DNA from 4 places in the Anaerobacillus sp. 63XJN7_5_ISO-PGPR-S23-430 genome. Region 3 is predicted to be linked to each of the others. Evidence: riboswitches for the same ligand, from Rfam matches in the RefSeq annotation. Region 3 holds a riboswitch; each other region holds the start of a gene.
The links. Region 3 has a riboswitch for S-adenosylmethionine ahead of msrA (peptide-methionine (S)-S-oxide reductase MsrA). Riboswitches for the same ligand answer to the same signal wherever they lie in the genome.
Positions count from the first base shown of each region.

Region 1 (7,955 bases), 1.3 Mb from region 3:
GCTGCTTGAGGTCCTCCAACGTAAGCTAACCCTATCCATCTGACAGCATAGATCAAACCTGCTATTAAGATAAAGACCACTTCATTAAAACGCCTAAACCAAAAATGACTTGTCGCAAATATGAGAGCTTCACTAGCAACTGCAACGAACCAGGCTAGTCCTATTTGAGATTCATTTCCACCAAGATCCGTGATATAAATCCCTATGAAACTGTCATTTGCTCGATGCGGAATGGTTAAAAACATGATCGTAATCAAAAAGAGTAGGAAGCGAGGATTCTTTCCAATCCGTATGGCATCCCATACAGTAACAGGTTTATTATGTGTTTCGACATCTGATACTCTCATAGCTGTAAAAAAAGCAAGCAAAATCATGAGCATAAAAGGAACCAAAATAAAAGCTATACCAAAAAAAGCAAAAAACTGACCAACTACTAAAGTTGAAACTGCAAAACCAATTGAGCCCCAGGTTCGAATACTTCCAAAGTTTCTATTCACGCTAGCTGCTGTTTTAACAGCTAGACTATCACCAAGAGCCCCTGTTGGGGACATAAAAACATAGAACGCCGCAGCGGAGATGAGAATAAACACATAGTTATGGTTCGTTAGAAGAAAAATGCTAATGATGGCAACGCCAACTAACGTTACGAGTAGAACCTTTTTAATTGTTCCGAATTTATCGCTTATGTAACCCCAAAACGGTTGAGCCATTATGGCTGCAAGTGGTCCGATCGCTAGGATAGATCCAATTTTACTCTCAGACATACCACTTTGTTGAAAATATACTGGCATATAGCTAATGATGATTGTATTTGCTCCATGAAAAAAGAACAAGAACAGACTAAGGAAAAAGACAGAGTCTCTTTTGGTCATCTTTTAAGCCGTCCTCCCTTGCTAAATGTGATGCGCTCAAAATACTTCTTCTAACTCTATAGTAAGTACAATTGAATTGCAATGCGCTTTCATTGGGATTGGTTCCATTATTATTACTATATTCTCCTACCTTATCAACCACTTCGAACGCCAAAAATTTCCAATCTATTACAAATATCGATCATAATTTGAAGGGGATACGCATATCTTGTAGAAATATCCAATTAGTACTAAGTTAAAATGCTGATTATGGGGGATTTCTATGAAAAATGGAAGCGAGCTACAAGAGGCGAATTTAGATATTATTTTTCACCATATTTCAGATCTTATTTTCCAAATTCGTGTGATCGATGTTCACCATTATGAAATCGAAGCTGTAAATGAAGCTTATCTAGCAAGTTATGAGACTTCCAAAGAAGCCATATCTGGGCGGAGAATCGAAGACTTTCTAGGGGTTGACCAAGGAATACAAGCGATTAAAAGATTCCAAGAAGCCATGATTCGTAAGAAAACCATTCAATTTGAAGAAGGTTATTCTTTCCCAAAACAGGGCTACAAGCTATTTGATATTACACTAGTGCCACTTGTAGAAGAGGGGAATGTTTCGAGGATCATTGGAATTGCGAAAGATATTACCGAGAAAAGAATGAATGAAGAGCACCTTGCTCAATCCGAAAAGCTATCGATTGTTGGACAACTTGCAGCTGGGATCGCACACGAGCTTCGAAACCCGCTCACTTCTTTAAAGGGTTTCTTAAAATTAATACAGTTCAAAAACTCTGATCAAGACATTGATCGCTATGCCCAGGTGATGGATTCAGAATTTCATCGGATCGAACAGATTATCGATGAATTTCTTATTCTTGCAAAACCAACAAAAATTAATTTTAACTATAATCGAATCGATCTCATATTAGATGAAGTCATTGAATTGCTAAGTGGCCAGGCTAATATGAAAGCAATCATTCTAACAAAAGAGTACCACTCTTCTCTCCCAGAGATTTATTGTGAAAGTAATCAATTAAAACAAGTTTTTATTAATTTGATAAAAAATGCGATGGATGCTATCGGTGAAGAGGGAGAAATTACAATCTCAGCCCGAGAATGTAACGATAAATTACAAATTAGAATCATTGATAATGGTAGCGGAATCACAGATGAAGAGCTTGAGAAACTCGGCTCTCCGTTTTTCACTACCAAAAAGAACGGGACTGGACTTGGGCTTACGATATGCAAACGTATAGTAAAAAAACATAAAGGGAACTTAACTATCGAAAGTAATAAGGGGAAGGGCACGATCATTACGCTCACTTTTCCAAAGGGGGTTGGCAATTAACCCCCCTGTTATTCAGGGCCTTGCGTATGGCCCTTTTGCTTTGTTTGCTCCTTTAACCATCTCTCTACCATATATAAAGCTTCTTTAGGTTTTTGCCAATGTAGAACATGACCTGTCTGTGGAATAGCGTCAATTCTACATTCACCTTTCACTTCATTCCGCATCACGTTTGCTGCATGCTTTCTATTAGTTTCATCTGCTACAGGAAGTGTTGCCCTTAGGAGATAGATAGGAACATTTACCATATGAAAAATTTCTTTGCATGGTTCTTGATAGAGGGACTTCATAATCGCTCTTACTGTACTACCACTAGCCCTTAAGGCTACGCCATTTTTCCTTTCCTCCATATCCCTATGTACCATTTGCTCTAAATACTTGCTCCACCTTCCGATTTCCATTTTCTTCTTTTGTTCATATTCTTCCAATTTTCTGTAATGATTTTCTACCACCCATTGAGACATTTGTTCAAGAAGTTCTTCAAGCGTTAGTGACGGATCATCAGAAGAATGAAGATAACCGCCATCAATCATCACGATACCTTTTACCATTTTAGAGAATTGACTACTATAATGAAGTGCCAGGGCAGCTCCCCACGAATGCCCAATGAGCCAGACTGGTACGTCACTTAATGATGTACAAACCTTATGAAGCCACTCTGTTAGAAGTTCAAAAGAATAACTCTTATCTTCATTAAATGGAGGCGTCTCACCATGGCCTGGTAGATCAATCGAGATTAAATGAAAGTAATCCTTAAGACCTTCTGCCATCTCACTAAAACCAAGTGCATTGTTCGTTAAACCGTGAAGAAGAATGACAGTTGGCTGACTCCTATCTCCCCATTCAAAACCATGAACATAACTGCCATCTATTTCTATTATGATTTTTTTCATTTCACTTTTCCTTTAAACTATGACTTACTTCATATATTCGACTAGCAGGATTCATTCCCTCTCTCTCGAAATGAGTCTGATAGGAAAATCAAATTGAGATGGAGGTAATCAATGGAAATCAGAAAAGCGGTCGTAGATGATGCTTTAGCGATAGCAAATGTTCATGTAAACAGCTGGAGAACGACTTACCGTGCGCTTATCTCAGAAGACTATTTGAATTCATTAGACGTTCAAATACGCGAGGCTCGTTGGCGGAAAGGAATTGAAAATGGAAGTATTATCCTTGTGGCAGTCGAAGAAGGGGAAATAATAGGATTTGCGAATGGCGGAAAAAACAGATCAGCTGCTTACAAATTCGATGGAGAACTTTATGCGATATACCTTCTTGAAGAAGCACAGGGAAAGGGAGTTGGCAAACAACTTCTGTGCTCGGTAGCTAAACATCTTAGAAGCGAATCTTATCAGTCTATGCTTGTTTGGGTACTGAATGGAAACCCAGCTTCTCAATTCTACGAAAGTTTTCATCCACTTCAAATTGCCGTGGAAGAAACAGAAATTGCAGGTAAGACATTTAAAGAAACCGGCTTTGGTTGGAACGACCTGAATGAATTAATTGGATTTTGTAGCTAAAGGGATTGAAGCAAAATCAAAAATGATGGCCGTGACTGCTCACGGCCCTTTTTTCACTTCACACTTTCTTTTTCTTCATATGGATGGGCTACCCATCCTGATGGATCGATGAAAAGGCGTACGGCTACAACTTGCCGATCATCCATTAATGTAAAGAAGTGTGGTGTATCAACCGGTACAGAAATCACGTCACCCGGATCGAGCTCAACATCAAAATACCCCACGCTACCTTTAATGATAAAAATCCCATGTCCCGCCGTTATCGCTCTTACTTCGTCCTCAGTATGCACATGAACCTGTTCAAATTTTTTCAGAATCTTATCAAGATCAGGCGTTTGTTCAGAAAGTGCCACCACATCCCAGTTTCCATATCCATTTCGCTGAGCTAGAGAACGAATGTCATCATCAAATACACTCAGAATTTCATTTTTCTGTTCCTCTGTAACATGACAATTCCCCTTAAGAAACGTCGGTAGCTTCTCAACATCCCAATGTTCATATAACACTCCTTCATTCTGAAGAAATGCCCCTACTCGATCTTGACCTTCAATAACTTCATTTGTATTTCGTATTTTAATTACTGCCATTAATGCTTCCTCCTCTTTTGTTAAGCTAATGAAACTTTGTTGATTACTGATTAACTTACAATTGCTTGAAAGCTTCGTAATTTAAGATGATATTCAAAAAGGAATTCAAATGCTTCCAGATATTTTTTTGCTTCAAAACCATTACGTCCCCATACTGTAATCCCATGATTTCGCATCAAAATGGCTTTCGTGTCATTCTTAAGCACGTGCACCACATCATGAGCTAGTAGAGAAAGATCAGCTGAATTCTCGATAATCGGTACTGTCACTTTGTCATTCTGTCCCCATAAACCAAAAGCTTTAACTAACTCCAGTCCTTGAAACGTAACTTCTCCTTCTCCCGCAAAAAGTTCAGATATAACATTATTTTCAACTGTATGCACGTGTAAGCAACAGCCTGCATCTGTCTTTGAATAGATCGCCTGATGAATAATGGTCTCTGCTGATGGTTTCAATAGAGTCTCTTCAATTGGCTGCCCTTGTCTATCCACTAGAATGAAATCTTCTTTTGTTCGTTTTCTTTTATCCTTTCCACTAGCCGTTACTAAAAATTGAAGCGGCGAATCACTTACCTTAATTGAAAGATTTCCACTTGTTCCACGGAACCAATCTCTTGCTGCTAATTCATCTTTAATATCAGCAAGTTCGTTCCATCGATTCTCCACTTGGCACATGATTCTTCCCCCTTTCTTCAGTTAACTTTTCGACGATATCATCAAACGTTTCAAATAAAACGGCTGGAATGCCAAGTTCTTGACACTTCTCCGCTAAAAAATCTCTAGCAAACACAAAATCTGCTTGCTTTGAAGCTTCTAAATCGGTAATAGAATCTCCAATCACAATTTTTCGGTTAGCCTTTTTATCAAAACGATTTAATATACCTGGCTTGCAACAACCGCAATCTTTCGTACAATCGTCTCCACAGGCATACGGCCAAGTTATTGAGATGGTATCAGTAGTAAAATCACTGCCATTACAGAAGATATTTTCTTCTGGAATACCGTATGGCTTAAGAAGAGGATAAATAAAGAAATCGATCCCTCCACTGACGATATAGAGCTCGATCCCTTCTTGCCTCGTGTAGTCTACGAATTCGCTAAAACCCTGTCTGATTTCAGTTGTAGCTACTAAATAATCGAGTAATTCCTGTTTCAATTTGGAAGGGATTAAGTGAAACATCCTTCCGACCCCTTCACGAATGGAAATATTTTGAGCGAGCACATCATCTTTTATTTGCTCCCACTCTTTCGGAGCAAACCGTTTCATCAAAGAAACGATATTATCACTTTTCGTAATGGTGCCATCAAAATCGCAAAAAATAATCGGCTGCTTCATCGCACTACCTCCCCGCTCCCCCACTTTGTAAGAGCCTGATGAAGTTCCTCACTATTTTGAGAGGCCTGTTCAAGAGGTTGCTCTGTTAAAACAGCTTGAATGGCATCTCGGAAAGCTTTTCCGCCTGCAGCTGCTCCATCGGGATGCCCGTGCACGCCACCTCCCGCATTAATCACACTGTCTATACCGAAATCTTTTATAAGAAGCGGTACTAGTCCAGGATGAATGCCCGCTGAAGGAACAGGGAATGTTCTTTTCAGCTTATTATTTCTCGTTAAGGCTTCTGCTGTTGCGAGCGCCTCTCTTCGATCAAGCGCTACACTCCCATAAGGCGAAGGGAAAAGGGAAAAGTCTGCCCCAGCAGTTCGAAGCAACTTTCCAAGTAATAGGGAGTAACTTACCCCATGTGTGCTTGAGGCAGCCATTGCACCAGAGAATGCAGGGTGTGCCATGATTGGAACCGGAATATCCGAGTCCTCTGAAAGTGATTGCAATGCATCTAGTCCATATGTAAAAACATTAAACAGAAGCGCATCTGCTCCTAATTCCACAGCAAGCTTTGCTCGATCACTGAGGTTTGCCGTTCTTCCTGTTAAATTCACTGCGTAACGCGTTCGCTTTCCTGTCAATTCAGCCGTTTCATCCAGCATTTTTCGTAAGGCGGGTACTCGCTTTTCAAGAGGGGTTAACTCATTTTCAAAAAGGATTTCATCGTCCTTCACAAAATCGACTCGACCAAGCGCCTGCTGTTTCATTTGTTCCTGCAATTCGCCTAACGATTTTCCAATAACTCCTTTGAAAATACTCATAACGAGCGGTCGATCGTATACTTCTGTAAGATTTCGAATACCGTCTATTCCATATGCTGGACCTGGGAATTGATTTAGTAACCCTGCAGAGAACTCTAAATCAACCAGCTTAATTTCACCATCAAGTGAAAGCTTACCGATGACTGTTGTTAAAATCGCAGGTAGATCCGCACTGAAATTGATGGTGGGGTAAGCAATCGCGATGATGCCCTTTTCCCCTTTTTCCTCTACGTGAACGACTTCACCCTTATGCTTCTTTAACTGCTTTTTTTCTAATAACGGTAGATTGGTCCAAGTCCCAATCGTTAATCCAAGGGCGATCGCTTCAGCGCGCTTAGATAATTGTTGGTCATTCTTAACAAGGTAAGTTGCCACAAGATGACTCATCATGCTCATTCCTTTCCATCGCGCTAGTCCTCAATCTTTGATCATACAAAAAAGACCCCTTCACGAGGAAGAGGTCGTTATCACCATGCTCTTCCTCTTATCTTCCAGCTTTTGCTGCGAGAATTAGCACCGTGTCTTCAAGTAACCTTGAAAATCGGTTGCCGGGCTTCAAAGGGCTCGTCCCTCCACCTCTCTGGATAAGAGTATGCAACTATTCGTTTAAGTAATTGATTCGAATTATGCCAGACGTAGGAAATCCTGTCAATCTATTTTTTTACTTTTCTGAATCAAAAGAGATTAAGAGAATTAATTCGTTCAACTGCCTCCCTGAGTTTCTCTTCGGAAGTTAATAAGCCTACTCTCACATAGCCTTCCCCATACTCTCCAAAGCCGTTCCCAGGCGCAACTACAATTTGAACATTCTCAAGCAAGTAGTCCGCAAATCCCTCTGAAGTAAATGATTCAGGTACTTTTAACCAGGCAAAAAATGACCCCGCAGGAGAGGTTACATCCCAGCCAATATCGTGAAGCCCCTGTATCAATACATTCCGTCTAGATTCGTACGTTTGGCGAAGGTTCTCAACACATTCCTGTGAACCTAGTAAAGCTTCTGCAGCTGCTTCTTGCACTGCACTAAACAAACTAACGTAGAAATGATCCTGAAGCAGGTTGATGCTTTCCACTACAGATGGGTTTCCGACAGCGAACCCAACACGCCATCCTGCCATATTATACGTTTTGGAAAGAGTATAAATCTCAATTCCCACATCTTTAGCACCTTCTGTTTCCAAAAAGCTTTTAGGACGTTCTCCATCGAATCCGATCGCTCCATAAGCAAAATCATGAACGACACAGATGTCATTGGCATCCGCAAACCTAACCGTTTCATCAAAAAAGCTTTTCGTTGCTATAGCAGCGGTAGGATTGTTTGGATAATTTAAAAACATGAGCTTTGCTTTTGCAAGAGCACTCTCTGGGATCGCGCTATAATCAGGCAGAAAATCATTTTGTTCAAGTAACGGCATCATTTGCATATCCGCTTCAGCCATCGCAACTCCAGACCAATAATCAGGATAGCCAGGATCTGGCACGAGCGCCACGTCACTTTT
Region 1 is NZ_CM149686.1:762,926-770,880, reverse strand. It holds gene AC0VYJ_RS04190 (MFS transporter) at 1-872, opposite strand, end outside; gene AC0VYJ_RS04185 (ATP-binding protein) at 1,135-2,208, shown strand; gene AC0VYJ_RS04180 (alpha/beta fold hydrolase) at 2,217-3,098, opposite strand; gene AC0VYJ_RS04175 (GNAT family N-acetyltransferase) at 3,210-3,728, shown strand; gene AC0VYJ_RS04170 (acireductone dioxygenase) at 3,782-4,315, opposite strand; gene AC0VYJ_RS04165 (methylthioribulose 1-phosphate dehydratase) at 4,366-4,989, opposite strand; gene AC0VYJ_RS04160 (2-hydroxy-3-keto-5-methylthiopentenyl-1-phosphate phosphatase) at 4,952-5,650, opposite strand; gene AC0VYJ_RS04155 (2,3-diketo-5-methylthiopentyl-1-phosphate enolase) at 5,647-6,846, opposite strand; SAM riboswitch class I at 6,941-7,050, opposite strand; gene AC0VYJ_RS04150 (aminotransferase class I/II-fold pyridoxal phosphate-dependent enzyme) at 7,134-7,955, opposite strand, start outside.
Region 1: it holds a riboswitch for S-adenosylmethionine, as region 3 does, so the genes downstream of both, AC0VYJ_RS04155 (2,3-diketo-5-methylthiopentyl-1-phosphate enolase) here and msrA (peptide-methionine (S)-S-oxide reductase MsrA) in region 3, are expected to answer to the same signal.

Region 2 (7,955 bases), 2.1 Mb from region 3:
AACTGCTTTATCCAAATCTTCTTTCGTTCCCAAACTAATCTTGCCGATGACTTCTTCTGTTGCTGGATTGATTACGTCATGTGTTTCTGAACCTGTAGATTCAACCCATTCGCCGTTAATGTAATGTTTTAATTGGTTACGCATGATGTAAAACTCCTTTTTATGTTTAATCGATTTATATCATTTAGCTTATCTCTGCTTCCACAGTAACTGTAACCGTTAAGGACTATAGTTAAACATACGGATGCTTTTATGAAGTTGAGTAAGCGATTGCTTATTTTTGAATTCTGGGTATGCTAGCTTTAGACTATTAGATAGAGACGTGAAGAAAGGATGATCAATTATGGGACAATCCATTAAAGGCAAAATCGCATATATTACTGGGGCGAGTAGCGGTATTGGACGTGCGACGGCTCTTCAACTTGCAAGTGAAGGGGTTCATGTTGGCTTGATTGCCAGAACAGAAAGCAAGCTAAAAGAAGTCGCTGCGGAAGCAGAATCTTACGGTATTAAAGCCGTTGTTGCTCCTGCTAACATTGCAGAGATTGATGAAGTTAATAAAGCCGTTGATCACTTAAAAAACGACCTCGGCTCGGCAGATATTCTGATCAATAATGCTGGTATGGGGCGATATGGCTCATTCTTAGAAATGGAGCCCGATGACTGGAAGGAAACTCTCGAAGTAAATGTTTACGGGACGTATCATGTAACGCGGGCTGTTCTTCCCCAAATGATCGATAATGATAGCGGTGATATTATCACAATCTCGTCAAGTAGCGGCCTAAAAGGAACAGCTGGCTCAACATCTTATAGTGCTTCTAAGTTTGCCATCCAGGGCATGACCGAAGCCCTCATGCAAGAAGTTCGCCGAAATAATATACGCGTCTTCACACTAAATCCAAGCCTTGTTGCTACTGAACTCGTCTTCGGCAACAAGCTCGACGAACAGGATAAGGAAAAGTATATGCAACCTGAAGATCTCGCTGAATATATGGTTGGCCAGTTGAAATTGCACCCTCGCATTTTCATCAAGCAGTCATTGCAGTGGGCGACGAATCCGTTTTAAGCTAAATTTATTAAGTAAAAGTCGGTCATTAAGCCACTCTGACCGACTTTTATTTCATTATGAAAAAAAGTTCAACCTCTCCACTTTCCATAAAGTCGTTCGATCTCTTCCGGACTTGTACGACAGCATCCTCCAATTAACCGCGCTCCTGCTTGAAACCATTCTTTTGATCCATCTACGATCTCATCACACGTTTCATTCCCCTGCCACGTTTTTGAATTCGATTCATAGACTTCTCCAGAGTTTGGATAGACAATAATTGGCTTATCCGTTTGACCAGCTATCTCCTTTACCACTCTTGTCACAAACGATGGAGAAGCACAGTTGATACCAATCGCAGCTATTTGTTCGTTCTCCTCAAAATATCTGGAACATTCTTTTAAAGCAGTACCATCGCTAATTTTTTCTTCATTTTGAATGGTGAATGACAGCCAGGCATGAGTATCAGGAAACTCTTGTATCAATGATCCTAAAACTTTCGCTTCTTGAAAAGATGGAATTGTTTCAAAAGCTACTATATCAGCTCCTGCACTGATCAATGCTTCTATTCTTGGTCGATGAAATGCGATAAGCATCTCATCGCTAACGTGATAATCGCCTCGATACTCAGATCCATCAGCCAGGTATGCGCCATATGGGCCTACGGAAGCGGCAATAAAAGGTTTGGGACGATTCAAATGAGCCTCTCGTTCCCAGAAATCGTCGCGTGCTTTACGGGCAAGAAGGACGGTTTTCTTAATTAGTTCTACTGCTTCCTCTTCATTCAGACCTCGAGATTTCAGCCCCTCGATCGTAGCCTGATAACTTGATGTTATCCCACAGTCAGCCCCTGCTCGAAAATAATCTAAATGAACCTGATAGATGAGCTCTGGATTTTCAAGCAAGACGCGAGCAGACCATAGCGGATCATTTAAGTCGCACCCATATTTTTCAAGCTCTGTCGCAAGAGCCCCGTCCAATATCACAATATTAAAATCTTCTAAAATAGCATTAATAGGATTGTGTTTTTGTAGCATCAATTATCCCCCTTTTCTTTACTCGTTTTGTTAAATAATAACTTCCATAGCACAGCGCAATGAACGGTATTCCACAATAAAGCGCTACTCGCTGGGTAGGATCAAAAGCAATGCCTATCAGTGAAGCAAGACATAGTAAGAAAGCTAGAGCTGGAACAACAGGATAAAAAGGTGTGCGATAACCGAGCTCTTTCAATGAATTTCCTTCTTTTAAGTACCTCTTTCTAAAAAGAAACTGTGAGACGCTAATACTCATCCATACGACAACAACGGCAAGTCCAGAAATAGAGACTAGAACAACATAAACAGTATCTGGTGCAATAATACTTGAAAATAACGCAAGTGCTCCACCCACCATACTAAAAATCACAGCGTTAAGAGGGACACCATTTTTGTTGAGCTTAGCAAAAACAGGTGATATCGTTTGCTTGTTCGAAAGTGACCAGAGCATTCTTGATGAAGCATATAACCCTGAGTTTGCAGCCGATAGAATGGCCGTTAGGATAACAAAATTCATAATATCAGCTGCAAATGGAACACCAATTCGTTCGAGCACAGCTACAAACGGACTTTCTAACACTCCTGCTTCCGAAGCGGGTAGAAGAGCTGATAAGATAAAAATTGAACCGACAAAGAATAGAATTAACCGAATTAATGTTGTGCGAATAGCCCTTGGGATGGTTTGTTCAGGATCTGATGTTTCTCCCGCTGCAATACCAATAAGTTCTGTACCAGAAAAAGCAAAATTCACTGCCAGCATCGTCATTAAAATGGCGAATGCCCCATTTGGAAAAATTCCTTCATCTGTAAAGTTCGAGAATAATGAAGCGTTTGTTCCAGAGTCCATTGGAATAAACCCTACGATGGACGCTGCACCTATGATAATAAACAGCACGATCGCCAACACTTTTACTAAAGCAAACCAAAATTCCGTTTCTGCAAAAAATTTAACTGTTAAGACGTTAACAACAAAGATCACGCCTGCAAACAACGCGCTCCATACCCATACGCTGATGAACGGAAACCATCGCTGCATTAACATTCCAGCCGCTGTAAACTCAGACCCTAGCGCTACTGTCCAGGTTAGCCAATACAACCACGCAACCGTATAACCGGTTCCTCCTCCAATATATTTAGCGGCATAGCTATGAAAAGCACCTGTTTCAGGCATATGTACCGAAAGCTCTCCCAAACATAGCATTACAAGGTAAACCACCAATGCTCCAACCAAGTAAGAGAGTATCGTTCCAATAGGACCAGCTTGCTGGATCGTATAACCAGAGCTTAGAAACAACCCTGTACCTATGACCCCTCCTAGTGAGAGCATCACCACATGTCTTGACTTCATTTCCCTTTGAAAACCATGCTTGCTTTCCATCTTATTTCTCCTTACTTTTCCATCCAGAAAACAAAAAAACGCACCCAAAATGAGTGCGTTGCTGACAAAATAAAACCGAAGGCTCTCATCTATCAGGTTTATCACCCGCTGGAGTTAGCACAGTATCCGATGGACCTGTTGCTGAGGTTTCAAAGGGCCAGTCCCTCCACCTCTCTGGATAAGAAAATATATTTTAATAAAAATATCAATTATTCAAGTTATTGTCAATGGCGTTAACTATTTATGTTAACTTAGATAAAAAGTCCTAATTCATTCAAGCATCGATAGATCAACCGTATCTGCCATCTTCTCGTACCCTTCATCATTTGGGTGCAAATGATCTCCAGAATCGTACTTCGAGAGATATTTCGCAGGATCGTTAGGATCTCTCAATGCTTTATCAAAATCAATTACATCATCGAAGGCTCCGCTTGTCCGGATCCATTCGTTAACTTCCTGACGTGTTTTCTCCCCTTCTTCTGTATACATATCGGAATCTTTATATGGTGTTAACGTCCCTCCATAAATATCAAGACCCTTTTCATGAGTTGCTTTAATAATTGCTTTCATTCGATCAATGATTTTCTCTGAATCATATTCAGGATAGTGTCTTAAATCATTTATACCTTCGTGCAATAGAACCGCTTTTATCCCTTCCTGGCTTAAAACATCTCGATCTAATCTAGCTAATGCGTTCTCGCCTTTTCCTTCTTCGCTATTAATTAAATGATTCGCAGATACCCCTGCATTCAAGACAGACATGTTCACTTGAGCTTCTTCTTCATTCATTCGATTGGCAAGATAGTCTGGCCATCTGTTATTCGCATTCATAGTTGAATAATTGCCATTCGCTATTGAACTCCCCATTATGACGAGTGCACCATCTACTGAATTATTTGAAACCACCTCTAATCGATCTAGCCAGAACCAGGCTTCTTCTTTTGAAGTGTATGATGTACCTTCCGTATCCCCAGCATGATTCCCTTCCTCCGACATGTACACCGTTTGGTTTGAACGCTGATGCCATGTTGTAGGTCCAGTCTCACCATCTACTGATAAACTGACAGCAAGATTCTGATCCGCACCAACAGGGAATTCAATCGAATCGCTATACTGCTTTTCACCTGGAGGAATTGTAACGGATTTCTCTCCGTTAAACGTGATAACTTGATCTGTCTCGCCGTCTACGCTCGCACCTTCTTTGGAGACAGCAACCCTTACTTCTTTCATAGATAAAGGTAATGAACCAAATTCATTAGATAGTCGAATACGCATTTGATCTCCATCCATATGGGGACGAAGTATTAAGCGGATTGTTTGATCCTTAAAACCTTCATGCGAGTTTCCATCCTGAGCAGGCGCCTGCATGCTTGCTGTCCAAGATCCGACCCACTCACTCTCTTCTGATGCACTATTATTTGATGAAGGCCATCCTTTTGCACTTACCAAACTGATTGATCCAATGAGTGCAATGATGATAAAGCCAATTCCTATTCGTGTCATTGTTTTCTCGCCTCTCATGTTGTTTTCTATTGAACTTGTGACTTCCAAAGCGCTTCCGATAAAAAAGCCTTCGCATATTTCCAATAATCTCAGTTGGTCGACCACTCTTTGTTTCCTATTCTTAATTAAGAAGCATACCCTTATTCCTATAGAATGAAGCCGCTTGAGCTTTAACGTAAAAAACATGCAAACAAACTGATATATAGATTACGAACAGTTAAAACGGAATAAGATGATAAGATTCGCACATTATCAATTTAAAAATCCGGTCCATAGGAAGATCAACAAAAAAATCCCCTCTTTCATTATTTGAAAGAGGGGATTTTTTAATGAAAAACGGTTCAATTAAACAAAAGCGATTATTAATTCATTTACCTCAACAATTGAGAAAGCAGCAGGCCAAGGTGGACTTATTAGAAGAAATCCATAAAATTCGTTTCTCTGTTCGGTATTGTTTTTTGCAGAATGGCTACTTCCTTCTCTGATCCTTGCAGTAAACCTGCTTCATAAAGCAATTCCGGCATCTGATAGCCAGTTAGAAGGGCTGTCAACGTATTAATATTACATCGTAGTCCACGTTTAGGTGGATGCGTACAAGCGGCATTTTCTTTATCTCCCTTGTACACATTAACTCCCTCCGCGCTAATATGATAGCTCCCATTATTCCATTGTGCATGTTCATCTGTAATATGTAGAAAGAATGATTCATTCTTATCTAACTTGAATGGATACTGTTTTAGAAAGTTCTCTACGTCTACGATTCGTGCCATGAAATAGGCTTCAACTATTGTTTTCACTTTAGGATTATTTAGCAAGAAAGGAAGTTGATCGGCTACATTCGTCAGAAGTGTTCCATCATCAATCATGGAATCATGCTGACAGATATAATTCCAAAGCCCTCGTCTCGCCTCACCATCCAAACAAACCAATTCCTCTACCTCAATCGAACGATCTTTTACTTGATAGTACACATATCCTGTTAATCTGCCTTCTTCGTTTCGATATCCCGCAAACTGAAATCCTTCTGAATATACCCGTTCCCGCCACCAGCTTTCCGTTCGAACAAGCATGCCATTAAATCGATTAGCAAATTCTTCATATACTGGATTAAGCGTTTCGTAAACGTGTTCTAGTGCAATTCGTCGAACTTTACCATTTACACGTGGTAACAGTTTGAAATCTTCCTTCTTAAAATTTAACTTTTTCCAGTCATTCAGAACTTCAAAACCAAACTTACGGTAAAAGGGAATTTGGAAAGGATGGAGAAAAGAGATTGTTTGTCCTCTATTCTTCATTTCCAATAGGGCGTTTTGTAGTAAACGTGCTACTCTCCCACCTCTTCTATGCTCAGGGTATGTTGCAACCGACGCAATACCGCCCATAGCGAACTTTTTCCCAGCAATCCTTGTTTCAAAATCAATTAAATGAAGCTTAGCGGCAAGCTCGTCGCCTTCAAAATCTCCCCATATTTCATGTTGACTATAGCCCCTAATTTTTTCTTCTAAATCTTTATCAGGAACTTTATATTGAAAAGCATATTCTGAAAGTCGTACGGCATCAATTACTTCGCTTTTTTCTAATCTTCGCATGTTAAGCCTCCTATTTTAATGTTTTCCTTTTATTACAATCATGAGTGGAACAATAATCGGTAGAACACCATGTATTCCTGACACATGGTCGCGTTCACGTAAAGCCAGAATAGAGAGTCCTGTTAAAACTAGAAAATCGATCGTCATCACATGAACAAAATTCGATTCTAGAAAAGCTTTTTGATAAATAGAAGCATCTCCAGCCACTAGTCCGTAAATCATTAAACCAAGAGCTATCATAATAAGGACAAGGGAAAGACCACGAGATTGAAGTAATATCCTCAACTTATCTGGCGTTCGATTGGGGGCATCCTTCTTCTTATTTAAAATAAAATATGGCATTAAGCTAAATGCCCCAGCTACAAATGAACCAAGTACAAATGGCCATGCTGGTATTGAACCACGGTCGCTCCGTAACAGCAATACAGCAAAAACAGCAGGAAATACTCCGAGTAGTGAAAACATGGCAAGCAAACTGGGATCGGGTTGATTCATCGTTAATAATTCAGAAAGATAAGGACCATTTCCTTCTGGCGCTAGAAAAACTGAATACAGTATAAACCCAAGCCATATGATAAGTAAGATGAATCTCTTCATCATGCACCTTCTTTCCTCTTTATCTTTCTAAATCATAAAGTTATCCTGAAAAAATCTCAAATATGTGTAGAATTTTCGAACAATTGTGGTATACTAATTGTAACAAAACATTCACAAATTATTCTTTATTTCGACATAAGTTTAGTTTGTAAGCGGTATCATAAAAAGGAGTTGTTAACTATGGATGTCTATATGGTCTATCTTTTCGTTATCACGGCTACACCGTTGTTTCTGTGGCAGGATTATAAGAAGCTTGCTTTCTTACACACACCGTTTATTGTGGCAATCTGGGCGCTACTTATTTTCTACATTGGTGGCGGTATGACTCCAGTAGCACATACACTCTTTATTACTCTTTTCGCGATTAATGTTCTTTTCGCTCATTTAGCGGCTTATCTCATCTTTGCTCGCCCATTCCTTAAGGAACGTTCACTTGCAAAGAAAATGTCACAAATAGAAGACTAAATTTTCAACAGTACTGTGGAGATTCATAAATCTCTACAAAATTTCAATTTAAAAAAAGCTGTTCACCTCTTGAGGTGAACAGCTTTTTTTGAATCACATATTCATATTGTGCATGCCGAATGACATAACCCAGATTGTACCGGCAACGACTGCAACCGCAATGAAAACTGCGTAAAGAATCGTTCCGACCTGAATTCGGCTACTATCACTCTCAGTAATATGCATAAACATTAAGAGCTGAATCGCTGCCTGAATCAATGCCAGGATGACAACAATAATCATAATCGTTCTAAAACTAAAGTCTGAAGCGAATCCGACCCATAAAGCAAGTAGTGTTAAAA
Region 2 is NZ_CM149686.1:4,189,210-4,197,164, forward strand. It holds gene AC0VYJ_RS21585 (aldehyde dehydrogenase family protein) at 1-144, opposite strand, end outside; gene AC0VYJ_RS21590 (3-ketoacyl-ACP reductase) at 344-1,066, shown strand; gene mmuM (homocysteine S-methyltransferase) at 1,138-2,082, opposite strand; gene mmuP (S-methylmethionine permease) at 2,057-3,460, opposite strand; SAM riboswitch class I at 3,543-3,645, opposite strand; gene AC0VYJ_RS21605 (SGNH/GDSL hydrolase family protein) at 3,731-4,963, opposite strand; gene AC0VYJ_RS21610 (GNAT family N-acetyltransferase) at 5,377-6,552, opposite strand; gene AC0VYJ_RS21615 (hypothetical protein) at 6,568-7,149, opposite strand; gene AC0VYJ_RS21620 (spore morphogenesis/germination protein YwcE) at 7,330-7,614, shown strand; gene qoxD (cytochrome aa3 quinol oxidase subunit IV) at 7,708-7,955, opposite strand, start outside.
Region 2: it holds a riboswitch for S-adenosylmethionine, as region 3 does, so the genes downstream of both, mmuP (S-methylmethionine permease) here and msrA (peptide-methionine (S)-S-oxide reductase MsrA) in region 3, are expected to answer to the same signal.

Region 3 (7,955 bases):
GACCGGCGGTACAGAGCGATCTTGGGAGATTAATAAACGTCTTGCCAAAGCTGCTGAAGCACATGGTTGGGCGCTTGGTGTAGGCTCAATGCGTGCCGCTATTCAAGAATCGAAATCCGCTTATTCATTTGACGTAAGAAAACATGCACCAACCATTCCTATACTAGCCAATATTGGAGCTGTTCAACTCAATTATGGTTTTACAGTAGAAGAGTGTAAGAGAGCGATTGACTTCATTCAAGCTGATGCGCTTCTGCTTCATTTAAATCCATTACAAGAAGTATTCCAACCTGAGGGTGATACAAATTTCCAAGATTTAATCGATAAAATTCGAGAAGTAGCAAAAGCGATCCCTGTTCCACTCGGTATTAAAGAGGTTGGCATGGGAATCGATGCGAAGAGTGCTCAGCGTCTTATAAGTGCAGGTGCCAGTTTTATTGATGTTGCTGGAGCGGGTGGAACATCCTGGATTCAAGTTGAAAGTTTTCGTTCCCATCAAACATTAAGACAACAAGCTGCCGAAGCTTTTCAAGATTGGGGTAACCCGACAGCTGATTGTATTATTGATGTAAGGAAACAGCATCCCGATGTCCCGATGGTTGCAAGTGGCGGACTAAAAAATGGTGTGGATGCAGCTAAAGCTATTGCTCTCGGGGCGGATGTGTCCGGATTTGGTAGGGCATTACTTGAAAATGCAGTAGATGATAGTGAAGAAGCGCTATCAGATCAATTAAAGCGAATTGAGTTCGAATTACGAACAGCTATGTTTGGAATTGGAGCTGCATCGATCAATAGATTAAAATACAATAGCGCATTAAAAAAGAAATAGCCAGAGCACTGAGCTCTGGCTTTTTTGTATGAATAAGTTAAGGAACGATGTTCAATTTGTCATATTTAAACCATATGGCACCAATGACTTCGAGCAACTCCACTTGCTCAGACGAATGAGGAATCAACATTATCGGTTCCCGTAGTATAGGTCGTTCTCTAGAGAGCAAACTAGAGCTTAAGGAGGGCGACGCTAATGGCCTGGTTATCCATTTTTCCGTTTATCGTTGTCATTATCATTGCGATGAAAACAAAACTAGTGATCCCCGGATTAACGGCGGGTTTGCTAACAGCATCATTTATATACAAACCTGGATTGATCATTGGTTTACAACAGTTCTATGAATTTATTATGACTGGTTTGAAAGATGAAAATAATGTTAAAATCGTCCTTTTTCTATATATGTTTACGGGCTTAATCGGATTGATGAAATATACTGGTGGGATAAAAGGATTTGTTCAAGTTGCCTCATCCAAAATCAACTCAAAAAAAGGAGCGTTATTTCTGACGTGGGTGTCAACGCTAGGAACATTTAGTGCTCCTAGTTTCCGCATTGTAACGGTAGCCCCAATCATGAAAGCTCTTTTAAATAAAGTGAAAATCACTCCTCAGGAGCTTGGATTTGTGATAGAAACGACAGCAACTCCAGTTATTGTCTTAATGCCAATTGCTACCGCTTTTGTCGGCTATATGTCATCTGTTGTGCAGCTTTCACTAAAAGCAGAAGGCATTGAAGGAGATGGCTATCGTTACTTTCTTCAAAGTATCCCTTACAACTTTTTTTCGATTAGTATTTTATTGATTGGCTTTTATTTGAGTTTTTTCCATCATCGAAAAACGCCAGCTACAGACGCAGGTAATGTGGAAAAAAAGCTTGATGATCAATGGGAAGATTGTCATCCAGCTGTGGCGAAGGATCTTCCTACGAAACCGATGAATTTATTAATACCTCTTGGAGGAGTTATTCTCCTAACACTTCTTCTTACATATTGGAGTGGTTATAAGAAGGGGTTTACTTCTTTAATCAAGGCGTTTATTGAGGCAGATGTCCTCGACGCGATGGTCTTTGCACTTCTCACTACAGTACTTTTAACGTTCATTTTCTATTTATTTCAGCGTTTTTCTTTAAAGGACCTTGTTACTTATTTTATCGAAGGTGGTAACGAGATGATGCCGGTCATCGTCTTGCTTACTGTCGTTTGGGGCTTAGCAGCTTCAACAGAAGCTCTTGGCTTCTCGTCTTTTGTTACCTCAAACCTTGATTGGATTCCTACTTTATTTGTACCACCAGTCTTATTTCTCGTTGGGGCGTTTATTTCATACTTTATTGGCTCATCATGGGGCACATGGGGAATTTTAATGCCGCTCGGTATTTCATTAGGGTATTCTACAGGAGCAGATCTACCTGTTGTCATTGGAGCCGTATTTGCGAGTGGGACATTTGGCGCTTTTGCTTCTCCGCTAAGTGACAATACGAATACAGTTGCGAGGATCTTGCAGTTGAATCCTATGACATATGCGAAATTTAAGCTTGGCCCAGCTTTATTAGCGGCGGGATTAGCAGCAGCTGGCTACTTTGTTATCTCTTTTGTAATATAATTATTTTTATGAGTACTTTTGTATTGACATCCGTTTTAAAACCATTTATTATTGGAACTAACTTAATAATCCTTTGTTTAAAGGATCTTCTTATTCAGAGAGGTGGAGGGACTGGCCCTTAGATACCTCGGCAACGGACCTATGAACTTATGTTCAATTGGAACCGTGCTAATTCCTGCGACGAAAGTCGAAAAATGAGAAGAGGCTCGGTCTATCCAAACCCTCTTCTGTTCGAGCAGATGAGGGTTTTTTTATGCACCCTCATTTGGAAATATGTTTTAGTAGAGGGAGAGACTGATATTGCATACACTAATGGATAACGAAGCAAGAAAACAACAGCTTATTAAGACCCTTCTCTCACAAGGGATATATAAGAAGGGTGAAAAGCAACTTTATATGTTATCACTAAATGAATTAGAAAACATATATGCTCGATCAAATAAAACCATACAGAGAAAAGGAAACGGAGTGGTCATAGTGGAACAAGCAACATTTGCAGCAGGGTGCTTTTGGGGAGTAGAAGCGCTATTTCAACAATTGAACGGTGTTATTTCAACTTCAGCAGGGTTTACAGGAGGAGAGACGATTAATCCAACTTATGAAGATGTTTATTCTGAATTAACAGGCCATGCCGAATCCGTACAAGTTGAATATGATCCTTCTCTCATTTCTTATGAAGAACTTGTAGAAGTTTTCTTTGAAAATCATAATCCAACCTCCTTAAACAAACAGGGAGAAGATGTCGGAACACGCTATCGCTCAGCGATCTTTTACCACTCAAATGAGCAGGCAGAAATAGCATTGATTGCAAAAGAAAAACTCGAGCGATCTGGACGCTTCAAAAAACCAGTTGTGACGCAAATTGTACCAATCACTTCATTCTATCGTGCAGATGAGTATCATCAAAGCTATCTTGCTAAGCGTGGACAGTCTTCTTGCAAAATTTCATAATAGAAAAAAGGCTTTCTCTCATTGTCATGAGGGAAGGCCTTTTTTAGTTAATCACCTTGATTGACACCTATTTGATCAATAAAGACTTTTCCTTTCTCTGATGCATTAAATTCGAATGTAAGAGCATTCATCTTCTTCGGATTAAAGGCATTGTTTGCTTCTAAGAATCGCTGCATCGGAATATTAAAGGTTTGGAGAACCGGTTCAGTAGGTTCACCATAACGTCCTTCTTCAAAGTATTTTGTTTTTGTGTGTTGAATAGGAAGAACACCTTGCAACTGCATGACGTCACTCAGCTTAACACTAGCGGATGCTCCGTTATCTGAACTAGCCGTGATTGTGAAATCAACAGGTTGCTGGTCAGATGGATCTGAAAGGTTTGCTGCTGTGAATGTTAATGAACTGTTCATTGTATAAGCAAATGGATCCTGAAGGGCTTTCTTGAAATTTAATTTGTATGTGCCGTTCTTTGAATAGGAATGATCCCATTTCAAAAAGACCCCATGAGTACCTCTTTCTTTATCGCGTCGAAATTCAAGCTCTCCTTCATACCATTGCAGCAAGCTATTAGTCTCTATGGTGATATAGGGAGATGTCGCTGTTGTGACATCAACGTCCTCTTCAAAGGTGCTATAGATATGATACGAAGGATCTTCATATTTACTAATGTATGTTGTATCAGGTAGCCATTCGAGAGCATAGCGATAATCCTCAAACATCGGTTGATAGGACTCATTTTGATGAAGCGTCGCCTCAAGAAAGCCAGCGACATATGTGCGGGCTATTTGTCGTTGTTCAGTGCCTTTAAGAAGAGGCTCTTTATTTAATAAAAGCGTGAAAGGGAAATACGTATCGTTTTCTCCCCACGTTGTGTTAAATTGTCCGTGATTGGCGCGATCAATATAAAGGGCTGCTTTCATAGCTTCTTTACTGCCAGTTAAATCAATCCCATTATACTGTCGGTCGCCTTCGAATTCCGATAAATCACTATCATAAGAACCTTGAAGTAATAAATAATTGACATCATCCACTTCGATTTTTCGATCTGAAAGTGTTTGATAATCCGTCGGTGCAAGTGCGATAACAGATTCAATATTATAATGGAAATCAAAAGTCATGTTCCCGTTATTTGGGTAACGATCAAGGTCATTGAATTTTGCTGCTAAAATCGCAGCTTGACCACCGCGAGAATGACCTATTAAAGCAATTTGATCCATCTTCACTTTGTTGAATAATGGATTATCTTTTTGAGAAGATAATTTCTCCATTTCTTCAATATGTTTAAGCAGCAACCAAGCGCGTCCATTAATGTCTCCTGCGAGGCCACCAGACCATGATGAATTGAAGAAGTTCTCATCTACTGATACTGTTAAAAAGCCACGACTAGCGAGTAACTCACCTAAATAATTGTAGCCTTCATCTGAGAAGTCCTCCATCTTATGGTTTCCATGGACAATAAGGACAAGAGGAAAAGAACCATTTCCTTTAGGCACCCATACACGTCCATTAAGTGGCACATTGGTGTCTTTAAAGCCCCAGAACCACTCGCGTTCTTTGGACCATTCTCCAACCATACTTGAAGCGTTAACTGACATCGTTTGAATATCTACTTGCTCCCCAAATTCAGGACGTTGCTTATCCTTTCCACTTCCATATGTATAAGTAGTTACATCAAATGAGCCGTATTCTGAAGGGTTATCACTAACAGGTGAGAGCGGCTCTACATTAATAGAGAGACGATCATTCATTAAACCAGGTGTGAATAACCAGTATGAAAAAGCTGACGTTGCTAAAACACCAAACAGTAGCATGATCATAGACATTGGCTTTTTGATGCCTTTAGAAAGAGGGTATCCGAACATAGCGCCAAGGATGATACCGACTGCAATTAAGAGATAGGAGAGCGGAAGGATGTTCTCTAATTGACGAAATTGATCTAATGTATAAATGGTTATAGCAAGCGAGACTCCAATACTTGCAATGAGAAGAGAGGGTAATCTTTTGAAATGCTCTATGAACCATGTACCAATCTTAACGGTGAGCAGTGTACTGACAACTGCAATTAATAGGAAAAGAATAACGTCCATTATTTGACCCAGTCCAGTATGAAAATCAAACCCAATCGAAAAGATTAGCAGCATTGTCATAAAAAGAGCGCCGTAAGAAGCTCCTTTCCATATGGTTTTAAAGAAGGATTGTAATGGTTGAGTAAAAGAAATCAATAAATGCTTTAATTTATTTCGTTTGTGTGTATTTTTACGCGTTTTTTCAAATTCAGGTTCGTGTTCCACGCTAATCCTCCATTTCTTATCCTGCTGCTTTCATTATAGCAAATAGGAAATAAGGAAGAATGCTAAATCTAAGAATGCCTCAATTGAATAAGTAGTGGCTCGATGACTCTAGCACAGATTTCGTTCATTTAATTGTAAAAATAATCGCTGCGTAGTATTTGCTTCTCCTTTGTATAAGTCGTACAATAGGAATTAAGAATTAATGTGAAATATTTCACAAACGTATGTTTGTTGTGAAACTAAAGGTGGGGGATCAGGTGAAGAACGAACTTAAAGCGTATGCTTCAGGTTTTAAAATCACACACTTGTTTATGATTTTAGGTGCTCTTATGATTGGCGCATCCATTATTGTACAGGCTTTTCTTACAGTAGAAATAGTGAATCGGGTATTTATTGAAAAACTAGCATATTCAGACATTTCATCGTATCTCATTGGCTTACTGATTGTCATGGCGCTACGCCCTTGCGTATCTTATTTAATGGGAAAAGCAGGCGTTAACATGGCCGCTATTGTAAAACAAAGAATAAGAGAAGCGCTTTTGAATAAATTTTCTCGAGACGCACTTCTAACGTCTTACCAGGGTCAATCTGGACAGAAAGTGAGCGTTTTACTAGATGCGGTGGATGAGATTGATTCCTATTATAGTCAATACATTCCACAAGTGTTTAAAACGGCGGTTATTCCTTTTTTTATTCTAATCGCAGTTTCAACTCAGCATATTGAAACAGGGCTAATAATGATCGTGACGGCTCCATTCATTCCACTCTTTTATATTATTATCGGCATTCGTACTCAGAAAAAATCCGAGGAGAAGCTAGAGCAGATGACCGTTTTTTCTGGTCGCTTTCTTGATACAATTCAGGGTTTGACTACGTTGAACTTGTTTCGTCAATCGAAGAAATATCGCTCGATTATGGAAGAAAGCAGCTTGAATTATCGAGATGCAACGCTCGAAGTTCTTAAGGTTGCGTTTGTTTCATCCCTTATGCTTGAGCTTATTTCAATGTTAAGCATTGGGATTATCGCTCTTGAGATTGGTCTTCGTCTCATTGTGTTTAATAGCATGTCTTTTGCTACAGCCTTTTTCCTTCTTATGCTTGCTCCTGAGTTCTATCTTTCCCTAAAGGAACTAGGCAGTGCTTTTCATACTGGTAGAGGTAGCATGAGTGCAATGAAAAAGGTAAGTGAAGAACTTCATCGTGAAAGTGACGAAATGAAATGGGGAGATCGATTACTTGAAACGAAGGAGAGGCCACCACTGTTGGCGTTTAAGAACGTTTCATATCGCTATCAGGAGAGTGGATTTGGGTTATCCTCTATTGATCTAACTATTAAACCTTATAGCAATACGGCCGTGATTGGTCGGAGTGGATCTGGAAAATCGACGCTTTTGAATTTGCTTGGTGGATTGCTTCCACCTCAAGAAGGTGCCATTACCGCCGACGAAATTCCCCTAACAAGTTTAGAAGAAGAAAGCTGGTTTTCAAAGATAAGCTTTATATCACAAAACCCGTATTTGTTTACTGGAACGATCGCTGAAAATATCGCGATTGGATCAAAAAGTAGGGATAAAATACAAATCGAAGCGGCGGCTGAGAAAGCTGGTATTTCCTCGTTTATTGCTTCTCTTGAAAATGGTTATGAGACGGTTATTGGTGAATCCGGAAGAGGGATATCTGGAGGAGAGAAGCAGAGAATTGCGCTTGCTCGAGCATTTATAAAACAACCAGAGATTATTTTATTTGATGAACCAACAACGGGACTTGATTTATATACAGAGAAAGTTCTTCATACTTCGATCAAAGAACTATCAAAAAACGCAACAATGATTACTGTAGCACACCGTATCCATACAATACGAAATGCCGATCATATTATACTCCTTGATAAGGGAAACTTGATCGCGGAAGGAACCGATGAATCGCTTTACGCTTCAAGTGAGTTGTATCGTGATATGGTTGATACGCAGAAGGCGGAGGTCACTTTATGAGAGAGCTAGCATTTGTATGGCGTGAGATGCTGACAGAAAAACGGGATATCCTCCTCTCAATATTATTTGGTTTTATTGCGGGAATAACAGCTGTTGCCTTGTTTGCTTCTAGCGGCTATTTAATTTCGAAGGCAGCCTTATCGTTACCTGTGTTTGCATTAGCGATTTTAACAGCTGTTGTGAAATTTTTTGGACTTGCCCGCGCAGCTGGACGCTACTTTGAAAGGATATATTCTCATCGCGCGACGTTTTCCATTTTAAGCAACATGCGCGTCTCCTTTTATAAAAAGCTTG
Region 3 is NZ_CM149686.1:2,051,468-2,059,422, forward strand. It holds gene fni (type 2 isopentenyl-diphosphate Delta-isomerase) at 1-829, shown strand, start outside; gene AC0VYJ_RS11070 (Na+/H+ antiporter NhaC family protein) at 1,025-2,428, shown strand; SAM riboswitch class I at 2,516-2,629, shown strand; gene msrA (peptide-methionine (S)-S-oxide reductase MsrA) at 2,729-3,379, shown strand; gene AC0VYJ_RS11080 (hypothetical protein) at 3,427-5,670, opposite strand; gene cydD (thiol reductant ABC exporter subunit CydD) at 5,928-7,661, shown strand; gene cydC (thiol reductant ABC exporter subunit CydC) at 7,658-7,955, shown strand, end outside.

Region 4 (7,955 bases), 1.3 Mb from region 3:
TGCAATTTGATATTGCTTTTGGCAATCCAGAAAAGAATTTCTCTAAAGTTGAAGAGCTTGTTTCTAAGGCGGTGAGTGACAAACCAGATATCATCGTTTTACCAGAATTGTGGTCCACAGGTTATGATTTATCTCGTCTTGATGAAATTGGAGATACTGATGCAGAAAAGTCGATTGCTTTTCTATCTCGCCTCGCCAAAAAAAACGACGTAAATATTGTCGGGGGCTCCATCGCTAAGCATCATAACGGCGAAGTAACGAACACCATGCTTGTGTTCAATCGAGATGGGCAGCTCGTTCATGAGTATAGCAAAGCGCACCTGTTTCGTTTAATGAATGAAGAGAAATTCCTCGTTTCTGGAAATGAAAAAAGTCATTTTACACTTGAAGAACTCCCATGTGCCGGGTTCATTTGTTATGATATTCGCTTTCCTGAGTGGCTTCGCCTTCATGCAGTTGAAGGTGCCCAAGTATTGTTCGTACCAGCAGAATGGCCAAAGCAACGCACCGATCATTGGCGAGCATTACTTATCAGTCGCGCGATTGAAAATCAGTGCTACGTGATTGCTTGTAATCGTGTCGGGGAAGATCCTGATAATACGTTTGGAGGACACTCATTGATCATTGATCCGTGGGGAACAATTATCGCAGAAGCAGGAGAAGAAGAGGTTATTTTAACAGGTTCTATTGACGAAGAGGAAATGTCATCAATCCGGAGTCGCATTCCTATCTTTGAAGATCGACGTCCAGATATTTATAAATAATATTCAAAATATTATTGACAAACATGTTCCTTTCTATGTAACATACATTTCAAGCGAAAAAATTGTAAAATAATTTCATAAACTTTCTCTTATCAAGAGCAGGCTGAGGGATTTGGCCCTATGACGCCCAGCAACCGACCTATTTTAAAGTCCAGATGAATCGATGACTTAAATGGCACGGTGCTACTTCCAACAGGATGATATTCATTCTGGAAGATAAGAGGTGTGAAGTATCTCTGTCTTCAAGCCTCTTTCTTCGGAAAGAGGCTTTTTTTATGCCGAAATTCCGATCTTCATGCAATACAACAACCATAAATAGTTGAAAGGGGAATTTTACATGGGTATTCAGATCACTTCAGGGTACACACCGTTTACAAGCGAAACAGTTGTGCAATTTTTAGAGCATCACGAGCTTTTGGATCGCACCGCTCCTGTTCATGTAAAGGAAATTGGCGATGGCAATTTAAATTATGTCTTTCATGTTCAACACAAGAAAACAGGACAATCCTGGATCGTCAAACAAGCCTTGCCTTATGCCAAAGTAGTTGGCGAATCCTGGCCGCTTACACTTGATCGGTCCAGAATTGAAAGCGAGGCGCTCAAGCAAGCTCACTCGCTCGTTCCTGACTTTTCTCCAATCGTTTATTTGCATGACTCTGAAAAAGCCGCAACGGTTATGGAAGATTTATCAACGCACACTATTTTACGCAAAGGACTTATTGAAGGACGTATATATCCTGAACTTGCAAGAAACGTCGGTACCTACCTCGCTCATACGCTCTTTTTCACTTCTGACTACGGTCTTGGTTCGGCAAATAAGAAAGAGCTTGCCAAACGGTTTAGTAATCCAGACTTATGTGGCATAACAGAAACCCTCGTATTTTCAGATCCTTTCTATAATGCCGAAAGCAATGCCTTTACAGAAGAGCTTCGAGCAGATGTTGAATCGCTCTGGGAAGATGACGATTTCCTCACTGAAGTGGCCTCCCTCAAACACTCTTTTTTAACAAAAGGAGAAGCTTTGATACATGGGGACTTACATACAGGTAGCCTGTTTGTTACGGAAAGCTCAACCAAAATAATCGATCCAGAATTTGCTTTCTATGGGCCAGCTGGTTTTGATGTCGGTGCTTTTATCGCCAATATTGCGCTTAGTATCCTGTCGCAGGAGGCCCATAGATCAGAAGAAGAGAAAGAAGGATACCTCGCTTATTTATTTGGCGTCACTACCGAGGTTTGGAACGTATTTGAATCTACTTTCCGATCATTATGGGACGACCATCTCTCAGAAGATAATCGTTATTCGAGAGGATACCTAGACGCTCTTCTACAATCTATTTTTGTCGATAGCATTGGATTTTCCGGCTGTAAAATCATCCGAAGAACGATTGGACTTGCTCATGTAGAAGAGATCGAGACGATCAGTGATCCAAGAGTAAAACTCGCTGTGGAAAAAAAGGCGCTTACCCTTGGAAAAAAACTTATTTTAGACCGAAAAAGCATCACTTCGATTGAACAATACATTAAAGCAATCAAGGAGGTCATTTAAATGACTGTTATCTCATCACTCCAGTGGAAAGGTGATCATCTCTTACTCCTCGATCAACGGCATCTTCCACAACAAGAGATCTACCTTAAGCAAACGGCAATCGAGGATGTCTGGAATAGCATTTCTGCCCTTGTGGTCCGCGGAGCACCAGCCATTGGAATCGCCGCAGCGTATGGTCTTGTTCTTTGGAGTCAGCATGTTCAAACAAACGAAGCAACAGCGTTCAAGACAGCGCTAGTCAACCAAGGAAAATATCTTGCCTCCTCTCGTCCCACTGCAGTTAATCTCTCTTGGGCGATCGATCGCATCATCCGAGCTAGCTTTTCCTTACCAACAGTTCAAAAAATGAAAGAAGCGATTCTGCACGAAGCACTTACTATCCATAAAGAGGATGAACTTGTCTGTCAGCGTATTGGAGAACATGGTCTGAAGCTATTAAATGATGGGGATACCATCCTCACACACTGCAATGCAGGTGGGATCGCAACAGCAAAATACGGGACTGCTCTTGCGCCTCTCCATCTGGCAAAGGAAAACGGTCTCTCCATCTCTGCAATTGCGACGGAAACCAGACCAGTTCTACAGGGTGCTCGATTAACCGCATGGGAGCTTGAGCGTGCTGGTATTGACGTTACGCTTATTACAGACAGTATGGTAGCTCACGTATTAAAAACAAAGAAAATCGCTGCAGTAATTGTTGGTGCTGATCGGATTGCTGCAAATGGTGATACAGCTAATAAGATTGGTACGCTCGGCCTTGCCCATATCGCAAAAGCATACAACGTTCCTTTTTATGTTGCTGCACCCATCTCAACAATTGACTACTCGATCCCTGACGGAGAAGCGATTCCGATTGAGGAGCGAGACACGAAAGAAGTCACGCACTATAAAGGTGAACGTGTTGCAGCTGAAAACATTGGTGTATTTAATCCTGCTTTTGATGTGACGCCAAATGAATTACTTAACGGAATCATTACGGAGCACGGTATCGTTCGAACACCGTCTGCTGAAAACCTTGCTCATCTTGCTTTCCCACACGCTAAAAACACGGAGGTACATTCATGAAACGCTTAGGACTTATTTTATCCATTCTTCTTCTCGTCGTGCTTGCAGCTTGTACGAGTGAGCAAGATGCCGTAAGTGCACCAGAAGCAAGCAATACGGAATCAAGTGAGGCAACTACGAACACGGGTGAAGAAACGTCTAAAGTTTCTTCAGACATTCCAAAAGAAGTTCAAAAACCTATCAAAATAGCAGCGATTATGCAAGCATCCCTCGGTACATTTTCTTCCCAGTACGTAAAAGGAGTTGAAGATCAGGTTGAAAAATTTGGCGGAAGCGTTCAAGTTTATAATGCTGATAATGACCTTTCCAAAATGGCTACACACCTTGATACAGCCATCAACCAAAAAGTCGATGCGATCTTAATTGATCATGGCCGAGCAGATGCACTCGAAGCTGGAGTGAAAAAAGCCGTTGATAAAGGCATACCTGTCGTTGTGTTTGATAGCGATATTAACGTGCCAGGTGTAACAGTTATTGATCAAGATGATTATAGTCTTGCATGGAATACATTAAAAACGCTTGCTCAAGATTTAAATGGTGAAGGAAATATTGTCTATGTGTGGGTAGGAGGATTTGCGCCCATGGAGCGACGAAATGCGATTTATGAGGCCTTCCAGGAGCGCTATCCAGAAATCAATGAAATCGCTAAGTTCGGGACCGCGAGTGCTAATACAGCTCTTGATACCCAAACCCAAATGGAAACTATTCTAAAGCAATATCCAAACAAAGGAGATATTGATGCTGTATTTGCCCCATGGGATGAATTTGCGAAAGGCGCTACTCGTGCCATTGAGCAAGCTGGTCGAGAAGAAATCAAAGTTTATGGCATCGACATGAGTGACGAAGATCTCCAAATGATGCAAAAGGATAATAGCCCATGGCTTTCATCTGCCGCTACTGATCCGGCGGAAGTAGGACGTGTTCAAGTACGTTTTGCTTATCAGAAAATTGCTGGAGAAGAAACGCCTGAGATTTTCTCACTTGATCCGCATCTAGTAAAACAATCTGATTTACCAGACGAAACCATTTCAATGAGTGAATTAGGCAATTACGTCGATGACTGGGGCTCTTCTGACGCAGCTATTTCTCCGTGGATGGAGAAATTAACGCAACAGGATGATAGCAAATGAGTGAGTTATACATTCAAAACATTTCTAAATCATTCGGAAATATCCCTGTATTAAAAAACGTCTCCCTAACGATTCGTTCAGGCGAAGTGCACGCCCTGCTCGGTACGAATGGAGCTGGTAAAAGCACGCTTATGAAAATGGTTTGTGGAGACTATGAACGAGACAGCGGTTCTATTTTACTTAACGGAGAACCTCTACCGATTCATACACCTTCCGATGCAAAAAAAGCTGGCATCGGAATGGTTGTACAAGAAGTCGATACGGCTTTGTTTCCTACCCTATCCGTTTCTGAAAATATTTGGGCTGACTCAATGAATAAATCTCCTTTCAAACGCTATTCTTCTAACAAAGAACGGCAACGAACAAGAGATTTACTTAACTCTCTCGGTATTACTTTAACACCTGATAAACTGGCTTGCGAATGCTCGCTGTCAGAGAAACAAATGATCTTAATTGCTCGAGCAATGGCACAGGAGACGCAATATTTGATCCTGGATGAACCAACTGCTCCACTTAGTGTAGAGGAAACAAAGCTATTATTTCATCTTATTAACAAACTGAAGAAGAAAGGCGTGGGGATGATTTACATTTCTCACCGCATGCCAGAAATAGAAGAAATAAGCGACCGTTTTACGATTTTACGAGACGGCAAAGTTCATCTTTCCGCTGAAACAAAAACTGTTTCAGCGGATGAGATCATTTCCAGTATGGTTGGATCAACCCTTAGAAAAAAAGAACCCCGTCAAACAAAGAGCACGAGTCATGCTTTAATGCGGGCTGAGAATCTCTTTATACCCGAAACTGGAAAAACAGTGAATTTCTTATTGAATCATGGAGAAATCATTGGTGTCGCAGGACTTGTAGGTGCAGGAAAATCGGAAACGGCATTAACCCTCTTTGGAGCAACAAAGCATACAAGAGGATGTGTTCACATTAACAACCAAACATACCGCTTTCGCTCTCCAGCTGACGCGATTAAAGCCGGGATTTGTCTTGTACCAGAAGAGCGAAGAAAATCGGGTATTCTACTCGATTTCTCATTATCAGAAAACCTAACGCTCCCTTCTCTACGGCGTCATTCACTCAGAGGATTCCTTAATCGAAAAAAAGAGGAAAATTATTCATCCAGGCAAATAACTCAGCTCGGCATTAAAGCAGCTTCACCTAAAGAACCGATCCATCATCTCAGTGGGGGAAATCAACAGAAAGCAGCTATCGGAAAATGGTTATACGATGATCAGAAAGTATTTCTCTTTGATGAACCAACAAAAGGCATTGATGTGAAAGCCAAAGCAGAAGTGATAGCTCTAATAAAAGAGCTTGCCGATCAAGGGAAAGGGGTTATATATTTTTCCAGCGAAATCGAAGAGCTTCTTGATCTATCAGATAGAATCCTTGTCATGTACGATGGCGAAATTACTGCCACGCTCACAGGTGAAGAGATGACAGAGGAAGCCATTATGCAAGCAGCTACAGGAGGTAGGAAGATTGAAATCAGCAGCTGAACTCGTACAAACACAAAATCAAAGAGGGATCGCCTCACCATTCAAGGATAAAGTGATCAGCTTTTTCGTCAAATATGGTACGTTACTCGTCATCGTTGGACTTATTCTCATCTTCACTATTCTTAACGATCGCTTTCTTACTTACAGTAACTTTGCGGATATCCTTCGCTCCATTTCAATTGTGACACTCGTTGCACTCGGTGTTACCTTTACATTAATTGTTGGAGGTTTTGACTTATCTGTTGGCTCAACCGTTAGTCTCGCTACTGTTGCGAGCGCATCTGCCTTAGTCTGGTATCGGCAAGAACTTCTCGTCGCTCTACTCATTCCTATTCTGATCGGGGTATTGATTGGCTTAATAAATGCCTTCATAACAATTAAAATAAGAATCCCTGATCTTCTTGCAACGCTAGCCGTTATGTATATCGTGAATGGGATTCAACTAACTTATACGAAAGGTTTTTCCATTTACAACAATATGCCTATGAGTGACGGGACAACCGCCCCAGGCAAATTCATTCCATCTTTTCTTTTTATTGGCCAGGGTGAAATCGCGGGCGTTCCTTTTCCAGCGATTTTTATGATTGTTTGCGTCATTCTCGTTCACCTTTTTCTCACTTATACACGAGCGGGAAGATTACTCTACATGACAGGCAGTAATCGAGAAGCTGCAAGATTATCAGGTGTTGCGGTTCAACGATATCGTACGCTCGCCTACGTACTTAGCGGACTGTTTGCCGGAATTGCTGGAATTGTTCTTGCTTCAAGAATTGGAACTGGTCAGGTTTCTGCCGGTGCACCTTTACTTATGGACGGCGTTGCCGCAGCATTGATTGGTTATTCTGTACTTGGTTCCGGAAAACCAAATGCATTCGGTACGTTCATTGGAGCTGTCTTAATTGGAATTCTATTAAATGGGCTAACAATGTTGAATGTTCCTTATTATGCTCAAGATATTATTAAAGGCACGATTCTGATTGGTGCCCTAGCATTCACGTTTTATCAAAACAAACGAGAAATTAAAATGTAAAAAAAGCGATGCCATGTGCATCGCCTTTTTTAATAACTGCCAATCATGAGGCTTAGGTTTCAATTCATTGAAGGAAAACACCCCATTTAACTGATCTACCAATCCGCTGGAGGATTTCCTATAGGAGGACTCGTTTGACCAGAGAAATAATGCTCATGCTTTTCTTTTGATATCGTTTCACCGCTAAACGTATGATAATGACCACCACCAGGTAATGTAATCGGCGGACTAGATCGAACGCTATAACGGTGTTGGTGACCCTGATCCATTACCGTAATCCCTTCAATACGGTGAACATGTTGATCAAACGAAGTCCCATTTACAGGCAAACTAAAACCTATCATACTTAAATGGTGATGATTGTATCGGTTTTCGATGCTCCCACGAAAATAATGAGAGTGAGCTTCAGGTAAAGCAACTCCTTTAGACACACTATTCTCTCCCTTCCTTATAACAGGCATAACACACCTTTATCATAATCCATTCAAATTGATTCAAACTCTCCTTTAGCATGAACTTGATATATGAAATCAAAGGAAAAATGAATCCATGAGCGAATACATTACATAGATGGATTTCTAAATCCAAATCAGAAAGAGGTGACCTATGGCTTCTTCATTTCAAATTTATGGACACCGCGGTTCATCAGGTACGCACCCTGAGAATACACTCCTTTCATTCCAGGCTGCTCATAGAGCTGGTGCTCACGGAATCGAACTCGACGTTCAATTAACTAAAGATCTTGTCCCTGTTGTTATTCATGATGAACGAGTTGAGCGAACAACGAATGGCATCGGTTTTGTAAAAGACTTTCTTTACGAAGATCTTATCCGATTAGACGCTGGCCAAACATTCTCCAACCGCTTTCAGGGAACGTCGATCCCTTCATTAAAAGACGTGTTGGAATGGGTG
Region 4 is NZ_CM149686.1:754,493-762,447, reverse strand. It holds gene AC0VYJ_RS04145 (carbon-nitrogen family hydrolase) at 1-764, shown strand, start outside; SAM riboswitch class I at 851-987, shown strand; gene mtnK (S-methyl-5-thioribose kinase) at 1,102-2,313, shown strand; gene mtnA (S-methyl-5-thioribose-1-phosphate isomerase) at 2,314-3,378, shown strand; gene AC0VYJ_RS04130 (sugar ABC transporter substrate-binding protein) at 3,375-4,508, shown strand; gene AC0VYJ_RS04125 (sugar ABC transporter ATP-binding protein) at 4,505-6,013, shown strand; gene AC0VYJ_RS04120 (ABC transporter permease) at 6,069-7,043, shown strand; gene AC0VYJ_RS04115 (YmaF family protein) at 7,139-7,474, opposite strand; gene AC0VYJ_RS04110 (glycerophosphodiester phosphodiesterase) at 7,650-7,955, shown strand, end outside.
Region 4: it holds a riboswitch for S-adenosylmethionine, as region 3 does, so the genes downstream of both, mtnK (S-methyl-5-thioribose kinase) here and msrA (peptide-methionine (S)-S-oxide reductase MsrA) in region 3, are expected to answer to the same signal.